2 regions of the Streptomyces sp. CA-210063 genome follow, and region 2 is predicted to be linked to the other one. Evidence: riboswitches for the same ligand, from Rfam matches in the RefSeq annotation. Region 2 holds a riboswitch; the other holds the start of a gene.

Region 1 (15,450 bases), 5.9 Mb from region 2:
GATCGGGGACAGTGTCTGATGGGTAGTTTAACTGGGGCGGTTGCCTCCTAAAGAGTAACGGAGGCGCCCAAAGGTTCCCTCAGCCTGGTTGGCAATCAGGTGGTGAGTGTAAGTGCACAAGGGAGCTTGACTGTGAGACCGACGGGTCGAGCAGGGACGAAAGTCGGGACTAGTGATCCGGCGGTGGCTTGTGGAAGCGCCGTCGCTCAACGGATAAAAGGTACCCCGGGGATAACAGGCTGATCTTCCCCAAGAGTCCATATCGACGGGATGGTTTGGCACCTCGATGTCGGCTCGTCGCATCCTGGGGCTGGAGTCGGTCCCAAGGGTTGGGCTGTTCGCCCATTAAAGCGGTACGCGAGCTGGGTTTAGAACGTCGTGAGACAGTTCGGTCCCTATCCGCTGCGCGCGCAGGAATATTGAGAAGGGCTGTCCCTAGTACGAGAGGACCGGGACGGACGAACCTCTGGTGTGCCAGTTGTTCTGCCAAGGGCATGGCTGGTTGGCTACGTTCGGGAGGGATAACCGCTGAAAGCATCTAAGCGGGAAGCCTGCTTCGAGATGAGTATTCCCACCCCCTTTGAGGGGTTAAGGCTCCCAGTAGACGACTGGGTTGATAGGCCAGATATGGAAGGCGGGTAACCGCTGGAGTTGACTGGTACTAATAGGCCGAGGGCTTGTCCTCAGTTGCTCGCGTCCACTGTGTTGGTTCTGAAACCACGAACAACCCCGCCCGGGTCACAGCGGGTGGTGCGGGTGTTTGACAGTTTCATAGTGTTTCGGTGGTCATAGCGTGAGGGAAACGCCCGGTTACATTCCGAACCCGGAAGCTAAGCCTTACAGCGCCGATGGTACTGCAGGGGGGACCCTGTGGGAGAGTAGGACACCGCCGAACTCCTTTTAGAGCTCTGGCTCTTGGGCGCGATGCCCAAGAGCCAGAGCTTTTTTGCGTTGAGGTAGGGTCAGGGAGCATCGTTGGCTCATTTCCCCACAGGAGGCTCCCGGGTGGAGGTCCAAGAGACCCGGGTCCAGACGGACCGGGTCCTCACCATCCCGAACATCCTCAGCATGGCGCGGCTCGTTGGCGTGCCCGTCTTCCTGTGGTTGATTCTCTGGCCTGAGTTCGGCGGCCCCAAGGCCGACGGCTGGGCGCTCCTCGTGCTCGCTCTCAGCGGCGTCAGTGACTATCTGGACGGCAAGCTGGCGCGACGCTGGAACCAGATCAGCAGCCTTGGCCGGCTCCTCGATCCCGCGGCCGACAGGCTGTACATTCTGTCGACTTTGGTGGGTCTCACCTGGCGCGAGATTCTGCCATATTGGTTGACCGCTGTACTGCTCTTGCGGGAGCTGGTTCTACTGGTGATGGTGGGCATCCTCAGGAGGCACGGCTATCCGCCGCCGCAGGTGAACTTCCTTGGGAAGGCGGCTACCTTCAACTTGATGTACGCCTTCCCGTTGCTGTTGCTCAGTGACGGAAGTGGATGGATCTCGTCACTCGCTGCTATTTTCGGATGGGCGTTCGCCGGATGGGGTACAACGCTGTACTGGTGGGCAGGGATCCTCTACGTGGTTCAGGTCCGCCGCCTAGTCAGGGCGGACGCCATGGCCGATTGAGCCCGCCTGGAGAGGTGCCCGTAGTGGCTCGATGGCCCGCGTCGAAAATCTGCGGGACAATCTGGACGGGTGAAGTCGGCTAGACCGTCGTCTCTTCAAGGAGGACGCTTCCGACATGAAGGCCGTCGTGATGGCCGGAGGCGAAGGCACACGCCTTCGCCCCATGACCTCGAGCATGCCCAAGCCGCTCCTACCCGTGGTGAACCGCCCGATCATGGAGCACGTACTGAGGCTGCTCAAAAGGCATGGGCTCAACGAGACCGTCGTTACAGTCCAGTTCCTGGCGTCACTCGTCAAGAACTACTTCGGTGACGGCGAGGAGCTCGGGATGGAGCTCACCTATGCCAACGAGGAGAAGCCACTCGGTACCGCCGGGAGCGTCAAGAACGCCGAGGAAGCGCTGAAGGATGATGCGTTCCTCGTCATCTCCGGCGATGCCCTCACGGACTTCGACCTCACCGAGCTCATCAATTTCCACAAGGAAAAGGGCGCACTCGTCACCGTCTGTCTGACACGGGTGCCGAATCCGCTGGAATTCGGTATCACGATCGTGGACGAGGAAGGCAAGGTCGAGCGGTTCCTGGAGAAGCCGACCTGGGGGCAGGTCTTCTCGGACACGGTGAACACGGGCATCTATGTGATGGAGCCCGAAGTCTTCGACTATGTCGAGGCCGATGTTCCCGTCGACTGGTCCGGCGATGTCTTCCCACAGCTGATGAAGGAGGGCAAGCCGGTCTACGGCTATGTCGCCGAGGGCTACTGGGAGGACGTCGGTACGCACGAGAGTTATGTGAAGGCTCAGGCCGATGTCCTGGAGGGCAAGGTCGACGTCGAGCTCGACGGGTTCGAGCTCTCGCCGGGCGTGTGGATCGCCGAAGGCGCCGAGGTGCATCCCGATGCCGTGCTGCGCGGACCGCTCTACATCGGGGACTACGCCAAGGTCGAGGCCGGCGTCGAAATCCGTGAGCACACCGTCGTGGGCTCGAATGTCGTCGTGAAGAGCGGGGCCTTTCTGCACAAGGCCGTGGTCCACGACAACGTCTACATCGGGCAGCACAGCAATCTGCGCGGATGCGTGGTCGGCAAGAACACCGACATCATGCGGGCCGCACGGATCGAGGACGGCGCGGTGATCGGCGACGAGTGTCTTGTCGGCGAAGAATCGATCATCCAGGGGAATGTGCGTGTCTATCCCTTCAAGACGATCGAGGCGGGTGCTTTCGTCAACACCTCAGTGATCTGGGAGTCCCGGGGACAGGCGCATCTGTTCGGCGCCCGCGGTGTGTCCGGCATCCTGAACGTGGAGATCACCCCGGAACTGGCCGTGAGACTCGCGGGGGCGTATGCCACCACGCTCAAGAAGGGCTCCACGGTCACCACCGCCCGTGATCACTCCCGAGGTGCCCGCGCGTTGAAAAGGGCGGTCATCTCGGCGCTCCAGGCGAGCGCCATCGACGTACGGGACCTGGAGAACGTACCGCTGCCGGTGGCGCGGCAGCAGACCGCGCGGGGCAGTGCCGGCGGGATCATGATCCGGACGACGCCCGGGGTTCCGGACTCGGTGGACATCATGTTCTTCGACGGGCAGGGGGCCGACCTGTCGCAGGGTAGTCAGCGGAAGCTGGACCGGGTGTTCGCGCGGCAGGAATACCGGCGCGCGTTCCCGGGCGAGATCGGTGACCTGCACTTTCCGGCCAGTGTGTTCGACTCGTACACCGGATCGTTGCTGCGGAACGTCGACACGACCGGGATCGCCGAGTCGGGGCTCAAGGTCGTCGTGGACGCGTCCAACGGCAGTGCAGGCCTGGTGCTGCCGAGTCTGCTCGGCAAGTTGGGCGTCGACTCGTTGACGATCAACCCGGGTCTCGACGAGTCGAGGCCGACCGAGACGGGTGACATGCGGCGGTCGGGGCTGGTGCGGCTGGGCGAGATCGTGGCGTCCTCGCGGGCCGCGTTCGGTGTGCGCTTCGACCCGGTCGGTGAACGGCTGTCGCTCGTCGACGAGAAGGGAAGGATCGTCGAGGACGATCGGGCCCTGCTGGTCATGCTCGACCTGGTGGCCGCCGAGCGGCGGAGCGGGCGGGTGGCGCTGCCGGTGACCACCACGAGGATCGCCGAGCAGGTCGCGGCGTACCACGGCACACAGGTCGAGTGGACGACCACGTCGCCGGACGACCTCACGCGGGTCGGCGGGGACGAGACGACCATCTTCGGCGGGGACGGGCGCGGTGGCTTCATCGTGCCGGAGTTCAGCAGCGTCTTCGACGGGGCGGCGGCCTTCGTACGGCTCATCGGGCTGGTGGCGCGGACGCAGCTCACGCTCAGCCAGATCGACGCACGGATTCCGCGGGCGCATGTCCTGAAGCGGGATCTCGCTACTCCCTGGGCGGTCAAGGGGCTGGTGATGCGCCGGGTCGTGGAGGCGGCCGGGGATCGCTTTGTCGACACGACGGATGGTGTGCGGGTCGTGGAGACGGACGGGCGGTGGGTGATGGTGCTGCCGGATCCGGCCGAGGCCGTCACGCATCTGTGGGCCGAGGGGCCCGACGACGCCTCCGCGCAGGCGCTGCTCGACGAGTGGTCGGCGGTCGTGGACAGCGCCGGCCGCTGAACCACCCCGCACGCGCGCGTGCCGGACAAGTGCCCCCAACGGGGTCTGTCCGGCACGCCGGTGGGGCCATTCGGAGGTAGGGGCCGCGACGTGCGACGATGTGCGGCATGCCGCAGCAGTCCCCCGTTCGGAGCACACCCGCGCGCCCGTCGCGTCCGGACGCCTCCATGTCGCTGCTCACCAACGTCATGGACCACAGCCTCGACGACGGATACGCCGAGGCTGCCGCGCGTAAGAAGGCCGCGGGCACCGAGGGCATGCCGAAGACGGTGAGGGCCAAGCTGGGGCTGGCGGTCGGTCTGGTGCTCGCCGCCCTGGTGGTGACCGTGGGTGCGGCGCAGGCGCGGGTAAGTGCGCCCGTCGTCGCCAAGGAGCGGGAGGAGCTCATCGACCGCATCCAGCGGGAGACCGTGGCCGCGGACGAGCTGGAGGACTCCGTCGACGAGCTTCGTGACGACGTGAGCGCACGGCAGCGGAAGGCGCTCAAGGACAACGGCGGCAGTGACACGAACGACCTGGTGGGCATCCTGTCGGGCGCCGTCGAGGTGCATGGTCCCGGGGTGCGGCTCGTCGTCAACGACTCCAAGGGCGCCAGCCAAGGCGGTGACGGGGATCCGCGCGAGACGTCCGGGTTCTCGGACACCGGTCGGGTGCGCGACCGGGACATGCAGCGGGTCGTCAACGGGCTGTGGGGGTCGGGCGCCGAGGCCATCTCGATCAACGGGCAGCGGCTCACCGCACTGTCGGCGATCAGGGCCGCGGGCGACGCGATACTGGTCGACAACAAGCCACTGGCACCGCCCTACACGGTCCTCGCGGTGGGGAACGGGCAGCGGCTGAGCACCAGGTTCCAGAACAGCCCCGACGGGCTGTATCTGCACGCCCTCCAGGAGAACTTCGGTATCCGGACGAGCATCTCCGTCGAGGACGACATCACGGTGCCGGCCGCGCCGAGCGTGATCGTACGAACAGCAGAACCGAGCACAGAGAAGGGCACATCGTGATCGCCGTACTGGGCCTCGTCCTCGGAGTCGTGGCCGGACTGTTGGTCCGGCCCGAGGTACCGGCGGTGGTCGAGCCGTACCTCCCCATCGCCGTGGTGGCGGCACTGGACGCCGTCTTCGGTGGTCTGCGCGCGATGCTGGACGGCATCTTCGACGACAAGGTCTTCGTGGTGTCGTTCCTGTCGAACGTGGTCGTGGCCGCCCTGATCGTCTTCCTCGGTGACAAGTTGGGCGTCGGCGCCCAGCTGTCCACGGGTGTCGTGGTCGTCCTCGGTATCCGTATCTTCTCCAACGCCGCGGCGATCCGTCGGCACGTGTTCCGGGCGTGAGGCCGATGAGTGAGCGGGACGAGACGCCGAGGCCGAATCCGGGCGGGGGACAGGACGGCACACCGACGACCCGGCTGCGCCGGGAACTCCCCCAGGAGATGCCCTCCGTGGCTGCCGAGGAGCCGCGGGAGGTCCCGCAGGAGGAGCGGGACAAGCTGACCGGGCGGCAGCGGCTGGCGCAGGGGCTCTGGCCACCGCGCTTCACCCGCGCCCAACTCATCGTGGCCCTCCTGCTGTTCGGCCTCGGGTTCGGGCTGGCCATCCAGGTGGCCTCCACCAACGACGACAGCGCGCTGCGTGGGGCGCGTCAGGAAGATCTCGTACGCATCCTCGATGAACTGGATGACCGTACACAGCGTCTGGAGGAGGAGAAGCAGGGTCTCGAGGATCAGCGCACCGAGCTGGAGAACAGCTCGGACCAGGCCGAGGAGGCACGCAAGCAGACGGTCGAGAAGGAACGGCAACTCGGCATTCTGGCGGGCACCGTGGCGGCGCAGGGACCCGGCATCACACTGACGATCAACGACACGAAGGGGACGGTCCAGGCGGACATGTTGCTCGACGCGATCCAGGAGCTGCGCGCGGCCGGCGCGGAGGCGATCCAGGTGAACGGCGTACGGGTCGTCGCCAGCACCTTCCTGACCGACTCCGGCGACGGAATCAGCGTCGACGGGAACAAGATCACCCAGCCCTTTCGTTTCAAGGTCATCGGTAACCCGCAGGACCTCGAGCCCGCACTGAACATCCCCGGAGGTGTGGTGCAGACACTGGAGAAGGAGCAGGCCACGGTGACCGTGCAGCGGGCGGACAAGATCGTCGTGGACGCCTTGCGGGCGGCGAAGCGGCCTGACTACGCTCGGTCGTCCTCCCAGTGAACCGCAGGTGCATGGGCGCCGTCAGGCGAGGGCATGAGGTTGCGGGGGGTCGGCGCACCGAATGGGTGGTGCGTGGTGGAAACTGTCTGGTGGATACGGACGTTGTGAGGTTGTCCGGGTCGGCCGGTGTGTTCAGTCAGGGTTCGTCCTGCCCCACGGGCGGGTCTGTTTCGGTCAAGGGGAATCGCCCGTGAAGTTGTTTGCGAAGTTGTTCGGCAAGAGCGCGCGAGAGGGCAGCGACAATGCGACCGCCCGCCATCGCGCGCAGCCTTCGGAAGCGGAGGGGCAGGGCGGTGAGCGCCCGCTGTACCGGGACCAGGTCACTGGTCCGGGAGGTGACATTTCCGGAGGTCAGGGCGCGCCGTCTGTTGACCCTGCCCAGTCGGGCCGCATAGGTTTCGGGGAACCGTCAACCTCAGGTACGGGTGGAGAGTTTGCCTCCGACCCGTATGCGTCCAATGCCCCGGCGGGGCAGCCGCGGCAGGAGGATCCGTCGATGTCGGCCCTGGTGTGTACGAGGTGCGGTAACCGCAACGCGGAGAACAGCCGCTTCTGCTCGAACTGCGGTGCTCCGCTGCGGGCCGGCGCGGCCCCCGAGCGTCCGTCCGAGACGACCTCCACGATCTCCATCTCGGGCCTGGAGGCCTACGACTCCGAGGTCACCGGCCAGACCCAGCTGCCCGCGCTCTCTCCCGAGGCCCAGGCCGCGGTCGACGCGCTGCCGCTCGGCTCGGCGCTCCTGGTCGTGCGCCGTGGCCCGAACGCGGGCAGCCGCTTCCTGCTCGACGGCGATCTGACCACGGCCGGCCGCCACCCGCAGAGCGACATCTTCCTGGACGACGTGACCGTGTCGCGCCGCCATGTGGAGTTCCGCCGCGGTCAGGACGGCTCGTTCACGGTCGCCGACGTCGGCAGCCTGAACGGCACGTACGTCAACCGTGAGCGGATCGACCAGGTCGCGCTGCACAACGGTGACGAGGTGCAGATCGGCAAGTACCGGCTGGTCTTCTACGCGAGCCAGCGGGGCTACTGACCCTCCCCCGGACTGCGTCCGGGGGGACCCCCAGGGAAGGTCCATGCTTCGAACAACGAGCGGTGGTGCCGACCATGGCACCGCCGCCGCGGACAGTGGCCTGATGAGCATCGGCGCGGTGCTGAACGCGTTGCGTGAGGAGTTCCCCGAGGTAACCATCTCCAAGATCCGCTTCCTGGAGTCGGAGGGGCTCATCGAGCCGCAGCGAACCCCCTCGGGGTATCGCAAGTTCAGTGCCGATGACGTCGAGCGTCTCGGACACGTCCTGAGGATGCAGCGGGACCACTATCTGCCGCTCAAGGTGATTCGTGAGTACCTGGACGCCCTGGAGCGCGGCGAGGACGTACGTCTGCCGTCGGTGGGGCGCCAGCGTGACGTCGGTGACGGAGAGCGGCTGAGCGAGCTCTTCGGGGAGTCCGAGGAGCCCACCGCCGCCCGGATCGGGCGCACCGAGCTCGTCGCCGGCGCCGGGATCGACGAGGAGCGGCTGGCCGAGTGGGAGTCGTACGGGCTCGTGGCCCCGTTGCCGGACGGGTCGTTCGACGCCGAGGCCCTCACGGTCGCCACGCTTGTGGTGGAACTGGGGCGATTCGGTATCGAACCCCGGCATCTGAGGGTGATGCGGGCCGCCGCCGACCGAGAGGCGGGGCTCGTGGAGCAGGTCGTGGCGCCCCTGCGCCGCCATCGTAATCCGCAGACCAGGGCGCATGCGGAGGACCGTACGAGGGAGCTGGCGGGGCTCACGGTCAAGCTGCACGCCGCGCTGGTGCAGAGCGCGCTGGGCGTGCGTCTGCGCTGAGGAGAGGTGTTCGCCCGTGGCGGATCGGTCGGCCGATCTGTGCTCGACTACCCAAACATCCCGAGCACGGCCTAGGGTTGCTGTGTGAACGAGCTCGATGTCGTAGGTGTCCGGGTCGAAATGCCCTCCAACCAACCGATCGTGCTCCTGCGCGAAGTGGGAGGCGACCGTTACCTCCCCATCTGGATCGGGCCGGGGGAGGCGACGGCGATCGCTTTCGCCCAGCAGGGCATGGCCCCCGCGCGACCGCTGACCCACGACCTGTTCAAGGACGTGCTGGAGGCCGTCGGCCAGGAGCTCACGGAAGTGCGCATCACCGACCTGCGTGAGGGTGTTTTCTACGCGGAGCTGGTGTTCGCCAGCGGAGTCGAGGTGAGTGCCCGGCCGTCCGACGCCATAGCGCTGGCGCTGCGTACCGGGACGCCGATCTTCGGTAGTGACGGGGTGCTCGACGACGCGGGTATCGCGATCCCGGACGAGCAGGAGGACGAGGTCGAGAAGTTCCGCGAGTTCCTCGACCAGATCTCGCCCGAGGATTTCGGAACGAACAGTCAGTGAGGCCGGGCGGGCGGTCGTACGGGCCTGTGGGACCTTGACACCGTCTGTCGCCGCCCAAGGCAGGCCTGCGGTTTCGGAACTCAGGACCTCGTGGGTTGCCGGGTTCGCGTCGTGGTGGCCGAGTGCCGTCGCGGCGGACGAGACGGATCCCAAGTGCTACCGGCGGGAGACCGACGCGAAAGGCGGGGGTGGTCGGTACACAGGTCCCGTGCGCCCGCCGCGCGGCTCAGGCGGGTCCGCCGTAGAGCATTCGGCTAGCCTTTCCCCGGGGAAGGGCACGCGAAACCACTCTCAGGGTGATTATCACTCGGCGTGGCGAGTGCGGCGGTCGTTGACGCACCCCGGGTGGCTGCCTACCGTCGAGAAGGCAGGTCAAGGACGGAGGTCGGCGTGAGAAGCAGCGGCGACGGTACGGCTGGGGGTGCCCCCGGACGCAGGCTGGGGGAGAACGGCCCGTACCCGCTTCACGGCAGCGCGGCCGGTCACGTCCCGCAGCGGCCCACGACCGTGCAGGACAACGCGGAGGCGGCGTCCGAGCCGCACGACAGCGTCGGCTACCGCGGCCCCACCGCGTGTGCGGCCGCCGGCATCACCTATCGGCAACTCGACTACTGGGCCCGCACCGGTCTCGTGGAGCCGAGCGTGCGGCCCGCCCATGGCTCGGGGACGCAGCGGCTCTACAGCTTCCGGGACGTCGTCGTCCTGAAGATCGTGAAACGGTTCCTCGACACGGGAGTATCGCTCCAGAACATCCGCACCGCCGTCCAGCACCTTCGGGAGCGGGGCTTCAGCGATCTGGAGCGGATGACGCTGATGAGCGACGGGGCGACGGTCTACGAGTGCACGTCGCCCGACGAGGTCCACGCACTGCTCCAAGGCGGCCAGGGGATCTTCGGGATCGCCGTGGGGGTCGTCTGGCGTGATGTGGAAAGCGCTCTCTCGCAACTGCACGGGGAGCGGGTCGACACGGGGGAGACGCTCGTGGGCCACAATCCGGCGGACGAGCTGGCGCGGCGGCGGAACCGGGCGGTCTGAGAGCTGTCGCCGTTGCTCCCTTGCGGCGGTTCGGAGTGCGGTCTGCTCTCGGAGCCGGTTGTGCAGCATCGCCGTGGCCTGCCGAGCCGGTCGGCCAGGGCATTGTCAGTGGCGTAGGGCAGCATCGGAGATGTGAGAACCGCGCCCACGATCCTGCATCTCGACATGGATGCCTTCTACGCCTCGGCGGAGCAGGCGTCCAAGCCGAGCCTGCGGGGGAAAGCGGTTGTCGTGGGCGGGCTCGGGCCGCGTGGAGTGGTCGCTACCGCCTCGTACGAGGCGCGGGTCTTCGGGGTGCACTCGGCGATGCCGATGGCGCAGGCGCGTCGGCTCGCACCGAACGCCGCGTATCTCACGCCGCGCTTCACGTTCTACCGGGCGATCAGTGATCAGGTCATGGGGCTGTTGCGTGGCCTGTCGCCGCTGGTGGAGCCGCTGAGCCTGGACGAGGCGTTCGTGGACCTGGAGGCGGGGGGCACGGCCTCGGACGAGGAGTCGGCACGGCTGGCGGGGATCCGGTTGCGTGCGGACATACGGGCGGTGACCGGGCTGACGGGATCCGTGGGGCTCGCGGCCTCCAAGATGCTCGCGAAGATCGCCTCCGAGCAGGCCAAGCCGGACGGGCTGGTCCTGATCGAGCCCGGAACCGAGCGGGCGTTGTTGGGGCCGATGTCCGTGCGGATCCTGCCGGGGGTGGGGCCGGCGACCGGGGATCATCTGCGGCGTGCCGGGATCACCACGGTCGAGGAGATCGTGGAGGCGGGTGAGGACGAGGTCGTACGGCTGCTGGGGAAGGCCCATGGGCACGGGCTGTACGCGATGGCGCTGGCGCGTGACGACCGGGCGGTGGTGGCCGAGCGGGACACGAAGTCGGTGTCGGTGGAGGACACGTACGACGTGGACATCCATGACCGGGTGCGGGTTCGGATGGAGGTGCAGCGGCTCGCGGATCGGTGTGTGCGGAGGTTGCGGGGGGCGGGGCTGTCGGGGCGGACGATCGTGTTGAAGGTGCGGCGGTACGACTTTTCGACGTTGACCCGGTCCGAGACGTTGCGGGGGCCTACGGACGACCCCGGGGTGGTGCGGGAGGCCGCGGGGCGGTTGCTGGAGGCCGTGGACACGACCGGTGGGGTGCGGTTGCTCGGGGTGGGGGTGAGTGGGCTCGCCGACTACACGCAGGAGGACCTGTTCGCGCAGGCGGCGGGGGAGCCGGATCTTGTGGAGGAGGAGACGGTGGGTGCGCAGGTGCCTGTGGTGGAGGCGAGTGCGGCTGGTGAGCGGCAGTGGAGGGCCGGGCATGACGTGCGCCATGCCGAGTACGGGCACGGGTGGGTGCAGGGGAGTGGGCTGGGGCGGGTGACTGTGCGGTTCGAGACGCCGGGTGACGTGGGGCCTGGGCGGGTGCGGACCTTCAGGACGGACGATCCCGGGCTGGAGCCGACGGAGCCGTTGCCGTTGGTGCCGGGTGGTGCGCGGGGCTGAGGTCGTTGGGGGACCGCCGGGCTGCGCCGTTGGGGTTGAGCGCCGTTGGGGCGGGATGAAGGAGGGCGGCGAGATTAAGCGGGGGAGGAGAGGCGGGAGGAGGCAAGGGGAGGTGGAGGGAGGTATGGGGCGGAGGAGACGTGGGCGAGGTGGAGGGAAGTACGGGGCGCGAAGAGACGCGGGGAAGGCGGAGGGAGGTACGCGGTGGGAGGAGCGTGAGGGTTCCGGTGTTGGTTGAGGGTGTGTGCTGTGCGGCTTGGGCCTTTGGGGTGGGGTCCTTGGTGAGGGAGTTGCCTGGGCTCTCGGTCAGGGCTCGTCCTGGCCTGCCACGTTGCCGAAGTCGTGGTCCAGGGGTGGGGGAGGGGCTGTGTCCAGGCCGTAGTGGTGGTAGAGCTGGAGTTCTTGTTCGGGGGAGAGGTGGCGGCCTACACCGAAGTCGGGGGCGTCCTTGATGAGGGCGCGGTCGAAGGGGACGCGGAGGGTGCCTTCGACGAGTTCGCTGAGCTCCAGGGGGACGAAGGCGTCGCGGCCGAAGAGGCCCATGCGTATCGCGGCCCACTCGGGGATGCCGGTCGCGTCGTCGAGATAGACCTCGTCGACGGTGCCGATCTTGGTGCCCTTGCGGTCGAACGCCTTGCGGCCGATCAGGTTGCGCGGATCGATGTCGGTCTGCACGGGCCCTCCATGTGGTCGCAGAGGAGTCGCAAATCGTCCCTCACCCTACGAAAAGGCACTTTGGGGAAGGCGGCCACTCGAAGACTCGTGCGGGGCTCGCGCTGATACGCTGGCAGCGGCTGCTGATCCCGTGCGGGAGAGTCCTCCGGACACCATTCGGAGGCGCCGAAGGAGCAAATCCTCCCCGGAATCTCTCAGGCTCACGTACCGCACGGACGAGGTCACTCTGGAAAGCAGGGCGGGTGTCACGGCTTCCGCTCTCACCGACGGTGAAAACCGGTTCGTACCAGGACCGGTGAAGCTCTCAGGTTGAGATGACAGAGGGGGAGGCCGTCCGGGCACCCCTGCCGTGGTGCCCCTCGAAGGTCGTGTCAGACCAGGAGGCCTCCGCAATGACCGCCCATCGCATTCCGCTCTCGGAGCTCGAACAGGGAATCCCCTTCGAACGGCGCCATATCGGACCGGACGCCGAGGCCCGGGCCAAGATGCTCGCGCACGTCGGATACGGCTCGCTCGACGAGCTGACCGCCGCCGCGGTCCCGGCTGTGATCAGGAACGCCGAGGCGCTGGACCTGCCGGGCGCGCGTACCGAGGCCGAGGTCCTCGCCGAGTTGCGTTCTCTCGCGGACCGCAACCAGGTGCTCGGCTCGATGATCGGGCTCGGGTACTACGGGACGTTCACGCCGCCGGTGATTCTGCGGAATGTGATGGAGAACCCGGCCTGGTACACGGCTTACACGCCTTACCAGCCCGAGATCTCCCAGGGACGGCTCGAAGCCCTGCTCAATTTCCAGACCACGGTCGCCGATCTCACCGGGCTGCCCACCTCAGGAGCCTCGCTGCTCGACGAGGGCACCGCCGCCGCCGAGGCCATGGCGCTGTCCCGGCGCATGGGGAAGAACAAGAAGGGCCTCTTCCTCGTCGACGCGGACGCGCTGCCGCAGACCATCGCCGTGATCGAGACCCGTGCCGAGCCGACCGGGGTCGAGGTCGTCGTCGCCGACCTCAGCGCCGGGATCCCGGCCGACCTCGCCGAGCGTGAGATCAACGGCGTGCTGCTCCAGTACCCGGGCGCCTCCGGCGTCGTACGCGACCTCAAGCCCGTCATCGAGCAGGCGCACGAGCTTGGTGCGCTCGTCACCGTCGCCGCCGATCTGCTGGCTCTCACGCTGCTGGCCTCGCCCGGCCAGCTGGGCGCCGACATCGCGGTGGGGACGACGCAGCGGTTCGGTGTGCCGATGGGCTTCGGAGGGCCGCACGCCGGATACATGGCTGTGCGGGAGAAGTTCGCGCGCAGCCTGCCCGGACGGCTCGTAGGGGTCTCCGTGGACGCGGACGGACACAAGGCGTATCGGCTCGCCCTGCAGACGCGGGAGCAGCACATCCGCCGGGAGAAGGCGACCAGCAACATCTGTACGGCTCAGGTGCTGCTCGCGGTGATGGCCGGGATGTACGCCGTCTACCACGGCCCGGAGGGGCTGCGGACCATCGCCCGGCGTACGCATCGGTACGCCACCGTGCTCGCCGCCGGTCTCGCGGCCGGGGGGATCGAGGTCGTCCACGGCGCGTACTTCGACACGCTCACCGTGCGGGTGCCGGGGCGGGCCGGCGAGGTCGTGGCGGCCGCGCGGGAACATGGCGTGAACCTGCACCTCGTGGACGCCGACCTGGTGTCGATCTCCTGCGACGAGACCACGACGCGGGCGCAGCTGGGTGCCGTATGGACCGCGTTCGGGGTGGAGGGGGACGTCGAGGCCCTCGACGCCGCCGCCGCGGACACGCTGCCGGAGGCGCTGCTGCGCTCCGACGAGTACCTCACGCATCCGGTGTTCCACGAGTACCGCTCAGAGACCGCGATGCTGCGCTACCTGCGCCGGCTCGCCGACCGCGACTACGCGCTGGACCGGGGCATGATCCCGCTGGGCTCCTGCACCATGAAGCTCAACGCGACCACCGAGATGGAGCCGGTGACGTGGCCGGAGTTCGGGCAGCTGCACCCGTTCGCGCCCGCAGGGCAGGCGCAGGGGTACCTCACGCTCATCCGTGAGCTGGAGGAGCAGCTGGCGGAGGCCACCGGGTACGACAAGGTGTCGTTGCAGCCGAACGCGGGCTCGCAGGGTGAGCTGGCCGGGCTGCTGGCCGTACGCGGATACCACCGCGCCAACGGCGACGAGCAGCGGACCGTGTGCCTCATCCCGTCCTCCGCGCACGGCACCAACGCGGCGAGCGCCGTGATGGCGGGCATGAAGGTCGTCGTCGTGAAGACCGCCGAGGACGGCGAGATCGACGTCGAGGACCTGCGGGCGAAGATCGAGCAGTACCGCGACGAGCTGTCCGTGCTGATGATCACGTACCCGTCGACGCATGGTGTGTTCGAGGAGCACGTGGCCGACATCTGCGCGCAGGTGCACGACGCGGGCGGTCAGGTGTACGTCGACGGTGCCAACCTCAACGCGCTGGTGGGTCTCGCCAAGCCCGGGCACTTCGGCGGTGACGTCTCCCATCTGAACCTGCACAAGACGTTCTGCATCCCGCACGGCGGCGGCGGGCCGGGCGTCGGTCCGGTGGCGGTGCGCGAGCACCTGGCGCCGTATCTGCCGAACCACCCGCTGCAGCCCGCGGCCGGCCCGGAGACGGGTGTGGGGCCGATCTCGGCGGCGCCGTGGGGCTCGGCGGGCATCCTGCCGATCTCGTGGGCGTACGTCCGGCTCATGGGCGGTGAGGGGCTCAAGCGGGCCACGCAGGTGGCGGTGCTCAGTGCCAACTACATCGCCAAGCGGCTGGAGCCGCACTACCCCGTGCTGTACACCGGCCCGGGCGGGCTCGTCGCCCACGAGTGCATCATCGATCTGCGGCCGCTGGCCAAGTCGACGGGGGTGAGCGTCGACGACATCGCCAAGCGGCTGATCGACTACGGCTTCCACGCGCCGACGATGTCGTTCCCGGTGGCCGGGACGCTGATGATCGAGCCGACCGAGTCCGAGGACCTGACCGAGCTGGACCGGTTCTGCGAGGCGATGATCGCGATCCGCGCGGAGATCGAGAGGGTCGGCTCCGGTGAGTGGCCCGCGGACGACAATCCGCTGCGGAACGCGCCGCACACCGCGGCCGCGCTCGGCGGGGAGTGGGAGCACGCGTACACGCGCGAGGAGGCCGTCTTCCCGGCCGGGGTCTCGCCCGCCGACAAGTACTGGCCGCCGGTGCGCCGCATCGACCAGGCCTTCGGGGACCGGAACCTGGTCTGTTCCTGCCCGCCGCTGGACGCCTACGAAGAGTAGTCAACCGCTGATACGCGTCGGGGCCGGTTCGGAGAGTGCGTCTCCGGCCGGCCCCTCGTCTGTCCGGGCGGACGTCCTGTGCGGGGACGCTCGCCCTGTGCGCACGTCAGTGCGGCTCAGACGGCTGTCATCACCGTGCCCATCGGGCGGTGCGGGG
Region 2 (15,450 bases):
TTCCTCCGAACCCGCGACGGAGCCGTCCATGCCGCGTACGCGGATGGCCGCGCCCTCGGTGACCGGGGGACCGGCGTCGTACTCGGGGAAGGCCGGGAAGGGGGCGGTGACCACGAGGTCGAGGGACGGCTTGAGTTCACCGCCGAGTGCGGACCAGATCTCGGCCAGGGACCGGGACTCGGTGTGCAGCCCCGCCACCGTGAGCGGCACGGACAGGCCCAACGCGCCGAGTGCGCCCGGGAGTTCGTCGGGGTGCAGCAGCTCGTGGGGCAGCAGGGTGGCCAGCACCGCGGAGAGCAGCCGGTGTTCGTCCTGGGGCTGTTTGGTCCAGGCGGTGACCAGGTACGACAGCCGGAACCAGCGGGGCGGCTGACGGCGGCGCACGACGATGTCGCGCTCGTTACGGACCGGCATGTGGCCGCGCTGGCGGCGGGAGACGTCCTCGCGGATGTCGTACAGATACGTGTTGATGGTGGGCGCGTTGCGCCGGGCCGCCCAGTCGCGGGTCGGGGCCTCGAAGGAGACGTCGATGCCGGAGCCGGCCAGGGCACCACCGCCGATCAGTCCCTTGAGGACGTCGTCCACCTCGTGGATCACGGTCGTGCTCCTGCTGTGTCGTGTGCCTGTCCGCCGATCGTGCCCTGTGCGGGGCCGCCCTTGAAGGCACACCGGGGACGTCGAGGGGGCACGATGTGGTGCCCAACCGGCCCGGTGCGTCTGCCCGTTCGATCAGATGTAGCCTTCCCGGAGGGCATAGGCCACCGCGTGCGCCCGGTTGCGCAGATGCAGCCGGGTGGTGAGCCCGTGCATCACGTTCTTGACGGTGCGTTCGGAGTAGGAGAGCTTGCTCGCGATCTCACCGGTGTCCATCCCCTCGGCGACGAGCCGGAGGACGTCGATCTCACGCGCCACCAGGCCGGACAGCGGAGCCCCGGGCCGGCCGGCCACGGAACGCTGCAACGTACCCACCTGGTTGATCAGTCGGCCGAGCAGATCGGCCGGCAGGTCGCCGTCCCCGCGGGAGGCCGCGAACACGGCCTGCGACAGACGGTGCGCGGTGGCCTCGTGGCGCCACACGATGGCCCCGACCCCGCACTCGATGACATCGAGCAGCTCGGTCTCGCGGATCAGGCTCACCACCAGGACGGCCCTCGCCCCCTCGCTGCGCACCAGCCGGCGCAGCGTGGAGAGCAGCGACTCGTCCGGTGTCTCACCGACCAGCACGGCCACCGTGCCCGGCCGTACCTCGGCGTCGTCCACCAGGTCGATCACCGGGTGCCCGCGCAGCTGGCTGAGCACTCCGGCGCGGGAGAGCGGGTCGGGGGTGTGGACCACGACCGGGATACGGCGCTGGGACTCCTGGGGCTCCGCCGTGCCGGTGGCCGTGGCCGTGTCCGTCGTGCGGAATGTGCTGCGCAACCGTTTCTCCCGTATACACGAAATCGCCACTCCTGTGAAGGGAGTGGCCGATGGGCTCGATTCACCCTTCTGTGTGTCGTGTGCACCGCGCAATCGTGGAGGACCACGAGATGCACCACGAGATTCCCCGCGAGGCGGACCACGGCACTGCCACGCCGACCCTCCGCGACCAGTGCACCCCGAGGGGCGCTGCCCCGTCTACCGAAGCGGAAAACGACAGTCCACGACAGGAGGCAGTGATGTGCGCACCGGAACCGCTTCTCGAACGCGGTGAGCCCCTGGGGCTGCTGGCCGAAGAGGCCGCCCGCGCCCGGAACGGCTCCGGCCGCCTCGTGCTGCTCCGGGGTGCCACCGGCACCGGCCGCACCGCGCTCCTGGAGGCCGCCGCCGGCCACGCGGCGGCGAACGGCATGCGCGTCCTGCGGGCCCGCTGCTCGCCCGAGCGCACCTCGGTACCGTTCGACACGGTCCTCCAACTCTTCGCTCTGGGACCGGAGTTCGACCAGGTCGCGGACGAGGCGCCGGACCCGCCGGACACCCCGCCGGACCGGGGCAGGTCCGCCCGGCTGGGTCGTCTGCTGCGCTCCTGCGCGGCCGAGTCGCCGCTCCTCGTCGCCGTGGACGACGTGCACTTCGCCGACGGCCCCTCACGCCGCTGGCTCGCCGAGGCCGCCCGCCGGATCGACCGCCTGCCGGTGCTCCTCGTGGTCACCGAACGCAGCCAGTACGACATCGACCCCCCGGCGGTCGGCCTCGCGCACGCCCTCTCGCCCGCCCTCGTCCACACCCGCACCCTGGCCCCGCTGAGCCCCGATTCGGCGGCGGAGATGGTCCGTTCCGTCCACGGCGCCGCCCCGCCGGAGTGGGTCGACGCCTGCTTACGGGCGGGTGCGGGCAACCCGCTGTTGCTGCGCGCCCTGCTGGACGACCTCCGGAACGCCGAATCCGGTGCCTTCCCGGCTGCCCTTCCGGACACCTGCGCCGCGCTCTACCCCGGTACCTACTCCGCCGCGGTGTCCTGGTGGCTGGACAGCGCCGGGCCCGCGACCACGGAGGTCGCCCGCGCGCTCGCCGCGCTGGACGACGAGGACGCCCCCGTGCCGGCCGACGCCGAACTGCTCGCCCGGACGGCGGGCGCCGATCCCGCCCGCGTACCCGGCTGGCTCACCGCGATGACCGGCCTCGGCCTGCTCCGCCCCGGCCCCGACGGACGGCCCCGCTACGCCCACCCGCTGCTGCGCGACGCGGTGCTCGGCGGCTGGGCGAGCGCCGGCCGGCAGGCCGCCCACCGCCGGGCCGCCGAGGCGATGTTGCACCGAGGCGACCACGCCGAGGCCGTCGCCGGACAACTGCTGCGCTGCGGCCCGGTCGGCGAGGCCTGGGCGACCGGCGCCCTGCTCGACGCCGCCGACCTCGCCGTCCGCGCCGACCGCGACGACGACGCCCTCGCCTACCTCCGCCGCGCGCTCGACGAACCGATGCCGGCCGCCCGCCGCACCGTGGTCCTCACCGAGCTGGGCTCCCTGGAGTACGCCACCGTACGGTCCTCGGCCGGCATACCCCGGCTCGCCGAGGCGCTGCGCCTGCCCGCCCCGCCCCGGGAACGCGTCCACGCGGCGGTGGCCCTGGGCACGGCCCTGGCCCGCCGCGGCGAGGCCCGCGCCGCCGTCGACGTCCTGCGCGGGCTGCGCGACGAACACCTGACGGGCCACCCGGACCTCATCCGCACGGTCCAGACCGCCTCCGCGCTGCTCGCCGACCACGACCAGGCCGTACGGCAGGAGGTGTACCGCTGGCTCCGCGAGAACGCCGAGCGCTCGCCCCAGCTGGTCGGCACCGCCGGACAGGCCCTCCTCGTCCGCTACGAGGCGACCGCCGGCCTCACCTCGGCGGCCTCGGCGATGCACCGCATCCGCGCCCTCCTCGCCCAGCCCGCCGACCCGCTCTCCGAGGTCTTCCTGCTGGGCACCGCCGCGGCCGTGGCCCAGTGGGCCGACCAACTGGACGAGGCCGAACGCCTGGTCCGGCGCGGTCTGACCGGCCAGCGCACCTCCCTCCTCCACCCCATGCATCTGGCCCTGCTCAACGTGCGCATCGACATCGCGGCCGCCCGCGGCGACCACGAGGAGGTCCTCGCCGAGGCCGAGGTGTCGCGCGCGGCCGGCGGCCGACCCGAGTCGGCCAACGCCCTGGCCCACGCGGTCATCGCCCTCGTGGAAACCGACCGGGCGGCGGAAGCGACCCGGCTGGCCGATGCCTTCGACATCCAACACGCCCACGACTCCTGGGAGTTGAACCGCTTCCTCTACGCCCGTGGCCTCCTCCGCGCCGCCACCGGCGACCCGGCGGCCGCCCTCGACGACTTCCTGGAATGCGGCCGCCGCCAGTCGGCCCGCGACGTCGCCAGCCCCGTCGTCACCCCCTGGCGCACCGCCGCCGCCCGATGCCACCTCGCCCTCGGCCGCCCCCACGAGGCCCTCGCCCTGGCCGAACAGGAACTCTCCCTCGCCACCGTCTGGAACACCCCCCGCGTCCTCGGCCGCGCCCTCAGCGTCCTCGGCACAGCGACAGGCGGCCGCCGAGGCCTGGAACTGGGGCACCGGGCAGTACGGGTCCTACGCCAGGGAGTCGACGGCGAACCGGAGGAGGCCGCCGCGGAGGGCGGAGCGCCGCGCGGGGGATCGACGGCGGAGGATGCGGTGCCGGACGGGGCATTGGCGGCAGCGGAGGGCGCGGTGCCGGAGGAGACGGCGGCGGCACAAGCGGGCCACCGGGCATCGGGCGCAGGGGCTGAGAGGGGAAGGGGGCAGAGGGTGCCGGGCGGAGAACCTGTCACGGGGGCGGGTCGCCGGATGCCGGGCCTGGGACCTGTGGCGGCGGAGGGTGGCCGGGTGCCGGGTGGGGAGTCTGTGCCGGGGATGGGTGGTCGGGTGTCGGGCGGAGGGTCTGTGGCGGTGGAGGGTGGCCGAGGGCCGGGCGGTGAGCCTGTGACGGGGACGGGCGGCCGGATGTCAGGTGGGGGATCTGCGGCGGTGGAGGGCGACCGGGTGTCGGGTGGGGAGTCTGTGCCGGCGGAGAGCGGCCGGGTGTCGGGTGGGGAGTCTGTGCCGGGGATGGGTGGCCGGGTGTCGGAAGGGGAGTCTGTGACGGGGGCGGGCGCCCCGATGCCCGGCGGGGGATCGATGGCGGCGGAGGACGCCCGGGTGCCGGGCGGAGGGCCAGTGGCGGCCGAGGGTGAGCCCGTGTCGGGCGGAGAGCCTGCGACGGCCATCGACGGCGGCCGGGCGCAGGGGCGAACACCCGCGAGGTTGACGGCCTTGCAGGGCTGGGCGCTGGGCGGAGGCCCTGTGAGGACTGTCGGTGGCTGGGCGGCCGGCGGCGGTTCCGCGCCGGGGATCGGTGGCCGGGCGGTGGCTGAGGCGCCGGACGAAGCCCGGATCGTGGCCGTGGGCGGGAAGCCGGTCGAGACGGAGTTGATCCCGGCGCTCGTCGCGCACGGGCGGGGGCTCGCCGCGGCAGGGGATCGGGCGCGGGCCCGTGACGCCTTCCGCGAGGCGGCCGAACGCGCCGAACGGCTGGGCGCGCTCCGCCTCCGCGCGGTCGCGGAGGCGGCCCTGCGCGAGGGCGGCGCCCGCCGCACGGCGACCGCCCTGACCGGCCCGGGCGCACTCACCGCCGGCGAGCGCCGCATCGCCGAACTCGCCGCACAGAGCCGTACGAACACCGAGATAGCCCAACTCCTCCACCTCGCCCGCCGCACCGTCGAGACCCACCTGACCAGCACCTACCGCAAGCTCGGCATCCGCCGCCGATCAGAACTCGGCGCGGCCCTCGCGAACACCGGCGAAGAGGCCGGATGACAGCCACCGGGCGAGGGTGAGGGGAGGGGGCGCCGAGGCCGTTGGTGCCCGGGCCATGTCCTCACACCCGCGCGCCGGAGGCGGCCGACGCACTCCATGACCGCACAGTCCGACCCGAATTCGCAGGCGGGTTCCTTGAACCCGAAGCCGCGCACGTGCGTAGAAAACCGGGAGCACCCACGCGTACGGGCCCGTACGGCCCGCATCGCCCATACCCACGCCCGTGCCGAGCCGACCCATCCGACCCATCCGACACAGTCGACCCATCCCACCCATGCGACCCATCCGAGGAGTACCCATGAGCGGCAGCCCGCGCCTGAACGACTGGCTCACGACACGACAACCCCTCGTCCTGGGCCTGTTCCGTATCGTCCTGGGCCTGCTCTTCGCCAGCGAGGGCGCCGCCACGGTCTTCGGTGTGCTGGACCGAAAGGCGAGCCCGGTGGGCGACTGGCCGTTCTGGTACGCCGGAGTGATCGAACTGGTCTGCGGCATTCTCCTGCTCCTCGGCGTCGCGACCCGAGGCACGGCATTCATCAGCTCGGGCATCATGGCGTTCGCCTATTTCACGGAACACCAGAAGGACGGCCTCTTTCCGCTCCAGAACGGCGGCCTCGCCCCGGTCCTCTTCTGCTGGGCCTTCCTGCTCCTGGTATTCACCGGCCCGGGCGCCCTGTCCTTGACAGGCTCGACCACCCGCGAAAGCGACACACGGCCCGGCGCCCATCGCGTCGGCGAGCAGTCTTCCTGAATCCACCTGCATTCATCGAGCCGACCAGGACCGGTCTCCGGTATCGCCACGCCCAGCAGTTCCGCCACGCGCTCCGTGCCGGTGCCGGCGGCGGTCAGCTCCTGCCAGGAGTCGCGGACGACGGCGCCCACCGGCCTGTTCCCTCAGCACTCGATGATGTTCACCGCGAGCCCGCCCCGGGCGGTCTCCTTGTACTTCACGCTCATGTCGGCGCCGGTGTCCTTCATGGTCTTGATGACCTTGTCGAGGGACACCTTGTGGGTGCCGTCGCCGCGCATGGCCATGCGGGCGGCGGTGACGGCCTTGACGGCGGCCATGCCGTTGCGTTCGATGCAGGGGATCTGGACGAGGCCGCCGACGGGGTCGCAGGTGAGGCCGAGGTTGTGTTCCATGCCGATCTCGGCGGCGTTCTCGACCTGTTCGGGGCTGCCGCCGAGGACCTCGGCGAGTGCGCCGGCAGCCATGGAGCAGGCGGAGCCGACCTCGCCCTGGCAGCCGACCTCGGCGCCGGAGATGGAGGCGTTCTCCTTGAAGAGCATGCCGATGGCGCCGGCGGCGAGGAGGAAGCGGACGACGCCGTCCTCGTCCGCGCCGGGGACGAAGTTGATGTAGTAGTGCAGGACGGCGGGGATGATGCCGGCCGCGCCGTTCGTCGGGGCCGTGACGACCCGGCCGCCGGCGGCGTTCTCCTCGTTCACGGCCATCGCGTAGAGCGTGATCCACTCCATGGAGCGGGCCAACGGGTCGCCCTCCGCCCGGAGTTGACGGGCCGACATGGCCGCGCGGCGGCGTACGCGCAGGCCGCCCGGCAGGATGCCCTCGCGGGACATGCCGCGTGAGACGCACGCCTGCATGACACGCCAGATGTCGAGGAGCCCGGAGCGGATCTCGTCCTCCGTGCGCCAGGACAGTTCGTTCTCCAGCATCAGCGCGGAGATCGACAGGCCCGTCTCCTTCGTCAGGCGCAGCAGCTCGTCGCCCGTGCGGAAGGGGTACTTGAGGGCCGTGTCGTCGAGTTTGATGCGGTCCGCGCCGACCGCGTCCTCGTCGACGACGAAGCCGCCGCCGACCGAGTAGTACGTCTTCGACAACAGCTCCGCGCCCTCGGCGTCGTACGCCCAGACCGTCATGCCGTTGGCGTGGTACGGCAGCGTCTCGCGGCGGTGCAGGACCAGGTCCCGGTCGAAGTCGAAGGGGATCTCGTGGTCGTCGAGGAGACGGATACGGCCCGACTCCCTGATCGACTCCACCCGGTCGTCGGCCGACCCGACGTCCACCGTGCGCGGTGAGGCGCCCTCCAGACCCAGGAGTACGGCCTTGGGGGTGCCGTGTCCGTGGCCGGTCGCGCCCAGGGAGCCGTACAGCTCGACGCGCACCGAGGCCACGCCCGTGAGCAGTTCCTCGTTCCGCAGCCGGCGGGCGAACATCCGGGCGGCGCGCATCGGACCGACGGTGTGGGAGCTGGACGGGCCGATGCCGATCGAGAACAGGTCGAAGACCGAGACGGCCACGGTGACTCCTCAGAACGGGGGAGGTTGTGCGGGGGGTTGGGGCACCGCGCTCACTGCCCAGTGTGCGCGGTGCCCCGGAAAAGCGGGACTACGTACCGATGAAGTCGGGGTTACTTCCCCAGCCCCGGGTACAGCGGGTGCTTGTCCGCCAGGGCCTTCACCCGGGTCTTCAGCGCTTCCGCGTCGTAGGACGGCTTGAGCGCCTCGGCGATGACGTCCGCGACCTCGGTGAAGTCCTCGGCGGTGAAGCCGCGGGTGGCGAGGGCGGGGGTACCGATCCGCAGACCGGACGTCACCATCGGGGGGCGCGGGTCGTTGGGGACGGCGTTGCGGTTGACGGTGATGCCGACCTGGTGGAGGCGGTCCTCCGCCTGCTGCCCGTCCAGTTCGGACTCGCGCAGGTCGACGAGGATGAGGTGGACGTCGGTGCCGCCGGACAGGACGTTGACGCCGGCTTCGCGGGCGTCGTCGGCCATCAGGCGTTCGGCGAGGATCTTCGCGCCCTCGACCGTACGGCGCTGACGCTCCTTGAACTCCTCGGAGGCCGCCACCTTGAAGGACACGGCCTTGGCGGCGATCACATGCTCCAGGGGGCCGCCCTGGAAGCCGGGGAACACCGACGAGTTGAGCTTCTTCGCGAAGTCCTTCTTGGCGAGGATGATGCCGCCGCGCGGTCCGCCGAGCGTCTTGTGGGTGGTGGAGGTGACGACGTCGGCGTGCTCGACGGGATTGGGGTGGATCCCTGCGGCGACCAGGCCCGCGAAGTGCGCCATGTCGACCCACAGGTAGGCCCCGACCTCGTCGGCGATCCGGCGGAACTCGGCGAAGTCCAGCTGGCGGGGGTACGCCGACCAGCCCGCGATGATCACCTTGGGCCGGTGCTCCTTGGCGAGCTTCTCCAGTTCGGCCATGTCGACGAGTCCGGTGGCGGTGTCGACGTGGTAGGCGATGACGTTGAACTGCTTGCCGGAGAAGTTCAGGCGCATGCCGTGGGTGAGGTGGCCGCCGTGGGCGAGGTCCAGGCCGAGGATGGTGTCGCCGGGCTGGGCGAGGGCGAAGAGGGCGGCCTGGTTGGCGGAGGCGCCGGAGTGGGGCTGGACGTTGGCGTATTCGGCGCCGAACAGGTCCTTCAGCCGGTCGATGGCGATCTGCTCGGCGACGTCGACGTGTTCGCAGCCGCCGTAGTAGCGGCGGCCGGGGTAGCCCTCGGCGTACTTGTTGGTCAGCACCGAGCCCTGGGCCTCCATGACCGCGAGCGGAGCGAAGTTCTCCGAGGCGATCATCTCCAGGGTCGACTGCTGGCGGTCCAGCTCGGCGTCGACGGCGGCGGCGACATCCGGGTCCAGCTCGTGCAGGGGCGTGTTCAGAAGCGACATGCGTACGACCTCGTGTTCTCAGCCGGCGGTGTGGGCGACGTACTCGTCGGCGGAGAGCAGATCGTCCGGCTCCTCCGCGACACGTACCTTGAACAGCCAGCCACCCTCGAACGGGGCGGTGTTCACCAGCGACGGGTCGTTGACGACGTCCTCGTTGATCTCGGTGACCTCACCGGAGACCGGCGAGTACAGGTCGCTGACCGACTTCGTGGACTCCAGCTCGCCGCAGGTCTCACCCGCGGTCACCGTGGAGCCCACCTCGGGGAGCTGGGCGTAGACGACATCGCCGAGCGCGTTCGCCGCGAACTCCGTGATGCCGACCGTCGAGACGCCGTCCTCGGCGACCGACAGCCACTCGTGCTCCTTGCTGTAGCGCAGCTGCTGGGGGTTGCTCATGGCCTGAATTCTCCTGTACGCGGGGGAGTGAGGATGAATGGGGGACTGCTGAAACCGCTGTTGAGCAGCACGTATGTGCCCAGCGTCACCTCTGTCGAACGACATCGAACGCCTATGCGGGCAAACACCTATGAAGGTGTCACTTCCGCCGCTTGTAGAACGGCAGCGCCACGACCTCGTACGGCTCGTGGCTGCCCCGGATGTCCACGCCCACACCGGCGGTGCCCGGCGCCGCGTGCGCGGCGTCGACGTACGCCATGGCGATCGGCCTGCCCAGGGTGGGGGAGGGCGCGCCGGAGGTGACCTCGCCGATCACCTTGCCGTCCGCGACGACCGGGTACCCGGCGCGCGGCACCCGGCGGCCCTCGGCGACCAGCCCGACGAGGACGCGCGGAGGAGCCGACGCGGCGCGCTCGGCGGCCGCCGCCAGCGCCGTACGCCCGACGAAGTCGCCCTCCTTCTCGAACTTCACGACCCGCCCGAGCCCGGCGTCGAAGGGCGTCAGCGCGGTGGACAGCTCGTGCCCGTACAGCGGCATCCCCGCCTCCAGGCGCAGCGTGTCCCGGCAGGACAGCCCACAGGGCACCAGACCGACGCCCTCGCCCGCCTTCGTCAGCGCCTGCCACAGGTCGACGGCGTGCTCCGGCTTCACGAACAGCTCGAAGCCGTCCTCGCCGGTGTACCCGGTGCGCGCGATCAGCGCGGGGACCCCGGCGACCGTGCCGGGCAGCCCCGCGTAGTACCTCAGACCGTCGAGATCGGCGTCGGTCAGCGCTTCGACGATCCCCGGCGACTCGGGGCCCTGCACGGCGATCAGCGCGTACGCGTCCCGGTCGTCCCGCACCTCGGCGTCGAACCCGGCGGAACGCTCGACGAGCGCGTCCAGCACCACCTGGGCGTTGGAGGCGTTCGCGACGACCAGGTACGAGGTCTCCGCCAGCCGGTAGACGATCAGGTCGTCGAGGATGCCGCCGTCCTCGCGGCAGATCATGGTGTAGCGGGCGCGGCCCGTCTTCACACCGCCGATGTCGCCGACCAGCGCGTAATCCAGCAGCGCGGCCGCCTGCGGGCCCCCGACGGTGATCTCCCCCATGTGGGAGAGGTCGAAGAGGCCGGCCCCGGTGCGTACGGCGTTGTGCTCGTCGCGTTCGGAGCCGTAGCGCAGGGGCATGTCCCAGCCTGCGAAATCGGTCATCGTCGCACCGAGCGAGCGATGCAGGGCATCGAGCGCGGTTCGGCGCGGTCCGGCGGTCGGGCTAGTGCTCATCGGTTCTGCTCCCAGGGCATGACGGGCGAGGTCGTTCCTCCCCATCTGTCATCGGAACCTGAGAGGTTCACCACGACCGTACGTACTGGTGGTCGTGGTTTGCACCGTGGGTGGAGCCGCCCTCCGCGGAAGAGGTACGGCCCGCTTTTCAGATGTGCCTCGCCCGCGCGGTATGTGGGCCTGAGAGATTCAAGGGAGGGACTTGCTCCTTCGGCGCCCCAGCGAGACTGCTGGGAGCTCTCCCGCGCGGATTCAAGCGGCCGGTATGCAGTTGGCGCGCACATCATCGCACGCATCGACCGGGCGCGGCAGGGGGACCTTTCACACGTGGGGGACAAGGAAACACAGACGGACACAGCGGTCCGTAGCACTCTTGTGGCAGGACGAGGACTGAACCAGGAGGGATCGGGCATTACCTTTTCTTTACGGTCTGTGGGGATGGGACCTCCATACCCCCTGGGGAGGACGATCACGTGAACAGGACCACGGCGTACGCGACGACCTCGGGCATCGCGGTGCCCAAGCAGCCCGTCGCACCGGCCGGGGAGGCGTGCGGCCCGTTCCCGAGGGCGGTAGTCCGCGACCTCAGGCAGCGTGCCGGACGGAGTCCCCACGGGCTGTCCTTCGGACCGGCCGACCTGGTGGTGGTCACCGGGCTCCCGGGCAGCGGAAAATCGACGCTGATGCGGCGGGCGGTGCCCGGCGTCCGCATCGACTCCCAGGACACCCGCGACCGCTTCGACGCGCGCTTCGCCCGCCATCTGCCGTACGCGGTCTACCGGCCGTTCGTGCGCATCGCCCACTACGCGGGGCTGCGGCGGGCGCTGCGCACCGGCGAGGGCATCGTCGTGCACGACTGCGGGACGCAGGCGTGGGTCCGGGGATGGCTGGCGCGGGAGGCGCGCCGGCGGGGCGGCACGCTGCATCTGCTGCTGCTCGACGTCACCCCTGGTGAGGCCAGGGACGGGCAGCGGGAGCGGGGGCGCGGAGTGTCCCGGTACGCCTTCGCCCGGCATCGCAGTGCCATGGCTCGGCTGCTGCGGGCGGTGGAGACGGGGAGGCTTCCGCAGGGGTGCGGGGCGGCGGTGCTCATCGACCGGGCCGCGGCGGATGTCTTGAAGCGGATCGACTTCGTGGGGTGAGATTCCGGGAGGGCTCGGGGGCGCTGCGCGTTGCGGGCTGCGGGCCGTGTCGGGTTGCTCGCGCCCACGCGGCGGAGCCGCATATTCATACAGCCCCGCGCTCCTGAAGGGGCGCGCCCCTGGCCCGGAGCAATTAAGGTGCAGCTACAACAGCATCACGGAGCAAAGCGGTAGGCAGCAGATGGACTTCCCGGCGGACTTTCCGGCACAGGCGCACCCCCATGGGCACGGCGGGTGGCCCGGCAATGAGCTGGAGGAGGTGCTGTCCGCGTCCCTCGGGGTGCCCCAGGCGGGGGCGCGGATCGTGGAGGTGCTGGCCCGCAGCTTCGTATGGGTGCCGCTGCCGGAGGGCGGCGGTCCGCAGAGCGGTCAGCTGGATCTGCCCACGATGGAGTTCGACGGCCAGGCGTACGTGCCGGTCTTCAGCTCCGAGGAGCAGTTCCGCCAGGTCGTCGGCAACCACATGTCGTACACGATCGCGCCGGCCGTCGAGTTCGCTCGCGGCCTGCCCCCGCAGATCGGCCTCGCCCTGAACCCGGACGGTGTCGTGGGCATCCCGCTGCCGCCACCCGCCGTGGCCGAGCTGTGCCGGGCCGGACGGACCCCGCTGGACGGATCGGCGAACGGCGCCCGGGTCCGGCTGTACGAGCCGGACTGGCAGGACGACCCGGTGGACTTCCTCGCCGCGGCCTCCGCCGAGTTCGCCGAAACCGGAGTGGTCCTCTCCGCCCGCCGCTGCCTCGCCGCCGTCGAGACCGCCGACCCCGTGATGTTCATCGGCGTCGAACTGGGCTCCTGGGAAGCCGACCGCACCCTCCCCCTCGCCGCCCTCGGCCGGGCCCTGACCAAGACCCCCGTCCCCTGGCCGGTCAACATGGTCTTCCTGGACGTCGCCCAGGACCCGGTGGCCGACTGGCTCCGCGAAAAGGTCCGCCCTTTTTATCAACAGGGCTACTGACCAGCTTCTTTCAGGGGCGCGGGGAACTGCGCGATCAGCCACGATGGCGCCGCACCCCGCAACGCACGACAACCCCCGAGCCCTGACCGGCTCAACCCGCACACCACCTAAGCTGTTTCTATAACCAGGGTCCAACAGGGAAGGGCGGCCAACGTGAGCGCGAGCGGCATCGCCACCGGCCAGGTCGAGCACATGCTGCGCCAGGTGACGCCCGGGCGCTACGACGCCTACGAGGCGCTGCTGCGTGCCCTCGCCAACCCGTCCTCCGGCCAGATCTGGATGCTGCTCTGGCACGGCCAGGCAGGCTCCCCGGACGCCCAGTACGGGAACATGGAGGTCGACGGGTTCAACTACGCCCCGTGTGTGACCTCCGCCCAGGAGCTCTCCGCCAGCGGCTGGAACCGCAGTTACGAGGTGGTCGACGGCCTCGACGTGGCCCGCACCCTCTACTCCGACCACTACGGCCTGTGGCTCAACCCGCACGCGCCGGGCGGCGGCGTCGGCATCCCCTGGCTCGATCTGCGCCGGATCGCCACGGGCCTGGAGCGGCAGCCCGCCGGCCCGCTCCGGCTGTCCGAGCCGGCCATCGAGATCCCGCAGTTCTACGCCCTGCTGACACAGAACGCCCACCGCACCACGGCCGTGCGCTCGCTGCGCCGCGCCTGGGTGCAGCCCGCCCTCGGCGCGCCGTACCTGGCCATCGGCCTCGACGTGTACGACACCTCGCCACCCGCCGTCGACTCGGTGCGCGCGATGATGCAGCAGTCCATCGGCGCGGTCCCGGACGGCCTGCCCGTCTCCACCGTCGCCATGTCCGACGAGTACGACCCCGTCGCCATGTGGCTCCGCGCCGCCGCCCGCCCCTTCTACGACCGCGAGGCCCACGCGGCCCCGGCCCAGGCCCCGGCGGCGGGCGGGTACGGGTATCCGGGCGGCTACTGAGCCGCCGTACTCCCCGCAAGTCGCCGGAAGACCTCGCCGGCCGCGCGGCACGGCAGAAGTCCAGGCCCCGGTCCGTCCGGGGCCTGAGTCGTATGCGGCGGCCGTTGCCACCGCTCAACAGAGCGTCACGTCCGGATAACGGAACCTCGCTGGCCACATCACGGTTGCGCATACATTCGCCGTCGGGTCTGGTGCCTGATCGCGCGACCGTTGAAGACTCCCCCAGAGCGATGGGGGGATCGGGCGAACACGCTGTTCATACGGTGAAGTTCGGTGCCGTACCTCCTCCCCTCCCGAACGGCTCGTTCCGACACCGGCGTTGGCACGGGCCGTGGATACCAAGCAGTAGCAACAGAGCAAGAGAGCAGCACTGGTGACGGACCGTACCGCAGACCCGGGCGGCCGCCAGGCACAGTCGGCAACCACCGGCACGGGCAAGCACGAGGGACGATGACCGCACCCATAGAGACGACCGGATCACAGGCAGAGGCGCAGCCCGAAGCCGTGCTGGCAGGGGTCGAGGCCAAGAAGATCGAGGGCCGTTCGCTCGGCCAGATCGCCTGGACCCGCTTCAAGCGCGACAAGGTGGCGGTCGCCGGCGGCGTCGTGGTCGTCCTGCTGATCCTGATCGCGGCCCTCTCCCGGCCGCTGCAGTCGATGCTGGGGCTCGACCCCAACGCCTTCAACCAGGATCTGATCGACCCCAACACCTCCCTCCCCAAGGGCGACTTCGGCGGGATGAGCTGGGACCACCCGCTCGGTGTCGAGCCGAAGTTCGGCCGCGACATCCTCGCCCGCATCCTGGAGGGCTCCTGGGTCTCCCTGGTCGTGGCCTTCGGCGCGACGATCCTGTCCAACGCCATCGGAGTGGTGCTCGGCCTCGTCGCCGGCTACTACGGCGGCCGGGTCGACACGATCGTGAGCCGGCTGATGGACACCTTCCTGGCGTTCCCGCTGCTGCTCTTCGCCATCGCCATCTCCGCGACGCTGCAGGGCGGTGCCTTCGGTCTCGAAGGACTGCCGCTGCACATCTCGGTGCTCATCTTCGTCATCGGTTTCTTCAACTGGCCGTACATGGGACGCATCGTGCGCGGTCAGACCCTGGCGCTGCGCGAGCGGGAGTTCATCGACGCCTCGCGGGGGATGGGGGCCGGCGGCCCGTACGTCCTCTTCAAGGAGCTACTGCCCAACCTCGTCGCGCCGATCATCGTCTACTCGACCCTGCTCATCCCGACGAACATCATCTTCGAGGCGTCGCTCAGCTTCCTCGGCGTCGGGATCCAGCCGCCGCAGGCCTCCTGGGGCGGAATGCTCAACCAGGCGGTCGACTTCTTCGAGGTCGACCCGCAGTACATGATCGTTCCCGGCCTCGCGATCTTCATCACGGTGCTGGCCTTCAACCTCCTCGGTGACGGCCTCCGGGACGCCCTCGACCCCCGCAGCCGCTGACGTCTGCGACCGCGGCCCGGTTGTGGCCCGAAGTCCCACTCAACTGTCCAACTACGAAGGGGAAACCGACCATCATGCGAAGGTCAGCAATGGCCGCTGTCGCGGTTGTCAGCAGCGCCGGTCTGCTGCTGTCCGCCTGCAGCAAGGCGGAAGACGGCACGGACACCCCCAAGGGCGCCGGCGCCAACGCCGCGACCAAGGGTGTCGTCAACGAGTCGACGGAGAAGGGCGGCACGGTCACCTACGCCAGCTCCGACGCCCCCGAGTCCCTCGACCCGGGCAACATGTACTACGCGTACGGCTTCAACTTCAGCCGCCTCTACGCGCGTCCGCTCATGACGTTCAAGCCCGGCGCGGGCGAGGCGGGCAACGAGCTCGT

What was found. Region 2 has a riboswitch for glycine ahead of gcvT (glycine cleavage system aminomethyltransferase GcvT). Riboswitches for the same ligand answer to the same signal wherever they lie in the genome.
Region 1: another riboswitch for glycine. It lies ahead of gcvP (aminomethyl-transferring glycine dehydrogenase); the one in region 2 lies ahead of gcvT (glycine cleavage system aminomethyltransferase GcvT).

Annotation. Positions count from the first base shown of each region.
Region 1 covers NZ_CP102512.1:8,893,363-8,908,812, forward strand. The annotation lists rRNA gene JIX56_RS38865 (23S ribosomal RNA) at 1-685, shown strand, start outside; rRNA gene rrf (5S ribosomal RNA) at 779-895, shown strand; gene JIX56_RS38875 (CDP-alcohol phosphatidyltransferase family protein) at 1,006-1,614, shown strand; gene JIX56_RS38880 (mannose-1-phosphate guanyltransferase) at 1,730-4,225, shown strand; gene JIX56_RS38885 (DUF881 domain-containing protein) at 4,324-5,229, shown strand; gene JIX56_RS38890 (small basic family protein) at 5,226-5,558, shown strand; gene JIX56_RS38895 (DUF881 domain-containing protein) at 5,564-6,433, shown strand; gene JIX56_RS38900 (FHA domain-containing protein) at 6,495-7,466, shown strand; gene ftsR (transcriptional regulator FtsR) at 7,510-8,265, shown strand; gene JIX56_RS38910 (bifunctional nuclease family protein) at 8,350-8,823, shown strand; gene JIX56_RS38915 (MerR family transcriptional regulator) at 9,214-9,858, shown strand; gene JIX56_RS38920 (DNA polymerase IV) at 9,991-11,340, shown strand; gene JIX56_RS38925 (PRC-barrel domain-containing protein) at 11,647-12,015, opposite strand; glycine riboswitch at 12,139-12,235, shown strand; gene gcvP (aminomethyl-transferring glycine dehydrogenase) at 12,408-15,293, shown strand; gene JIX56_RS38935 (DUF5999 family protein) at 15,410-15,450, opposite strand, start outside.
Region 2 covers NZ_CP102512.1:3,036,724-3,052,173, reverse strand. The annotation lists gene JIX56_RS13000 (DUF4255 domain-containing protein) at 1-597, opposite strand, end outside; gene JIX56_RS12995 (helix-turn-helix transcriptional regulator) at 730-1,419, opposite strand; gene JIX56_RS12990 (AAA family ATPase) at 1,659-5,279, shown strand; gene JIX56_RS12985 (DoxX family protein) at 5,578-6,030, shown strand; gene JIX56_RS12980 (L-serine ammonia-lyase) at 6,174-7,541, opposite strand; gene glyA (serine hydroxymethyltransferase) at 7,652-8,917, opposite strand; gene gcvH (glycine cleavage system protein GcvH) at 8,936-9,313, opposite strand; gene gcvT (glycine cleavage system aminomethyltransferase GcvT) at 9,453-10,580, opposite strand; glycine riboswitch at 10,616-10,738, opposite strand; glycine riboswitch at 10,739-10,835, opposite strand; gene JIX56_RS12960 (ATP-binding protein) at 11,054-11,722, shown strand; gene JIX56_RS12955 (enhanced serine sensitivity protein SseB) at 11,904-12,680, shown strand; gene JIX56_RS12950 (enhanced serine sensitivity protein SseB C-terminal domain-containing protein) at 12,834-13,622, shown strand; gene JIX56_RS12945 (ABC transporter permease) at 14,073-15,071, shown strand; gene JIX56_RS12940 (ABC transporter substrate-binding protein) at 15,146-15,450, shown strand, end outside.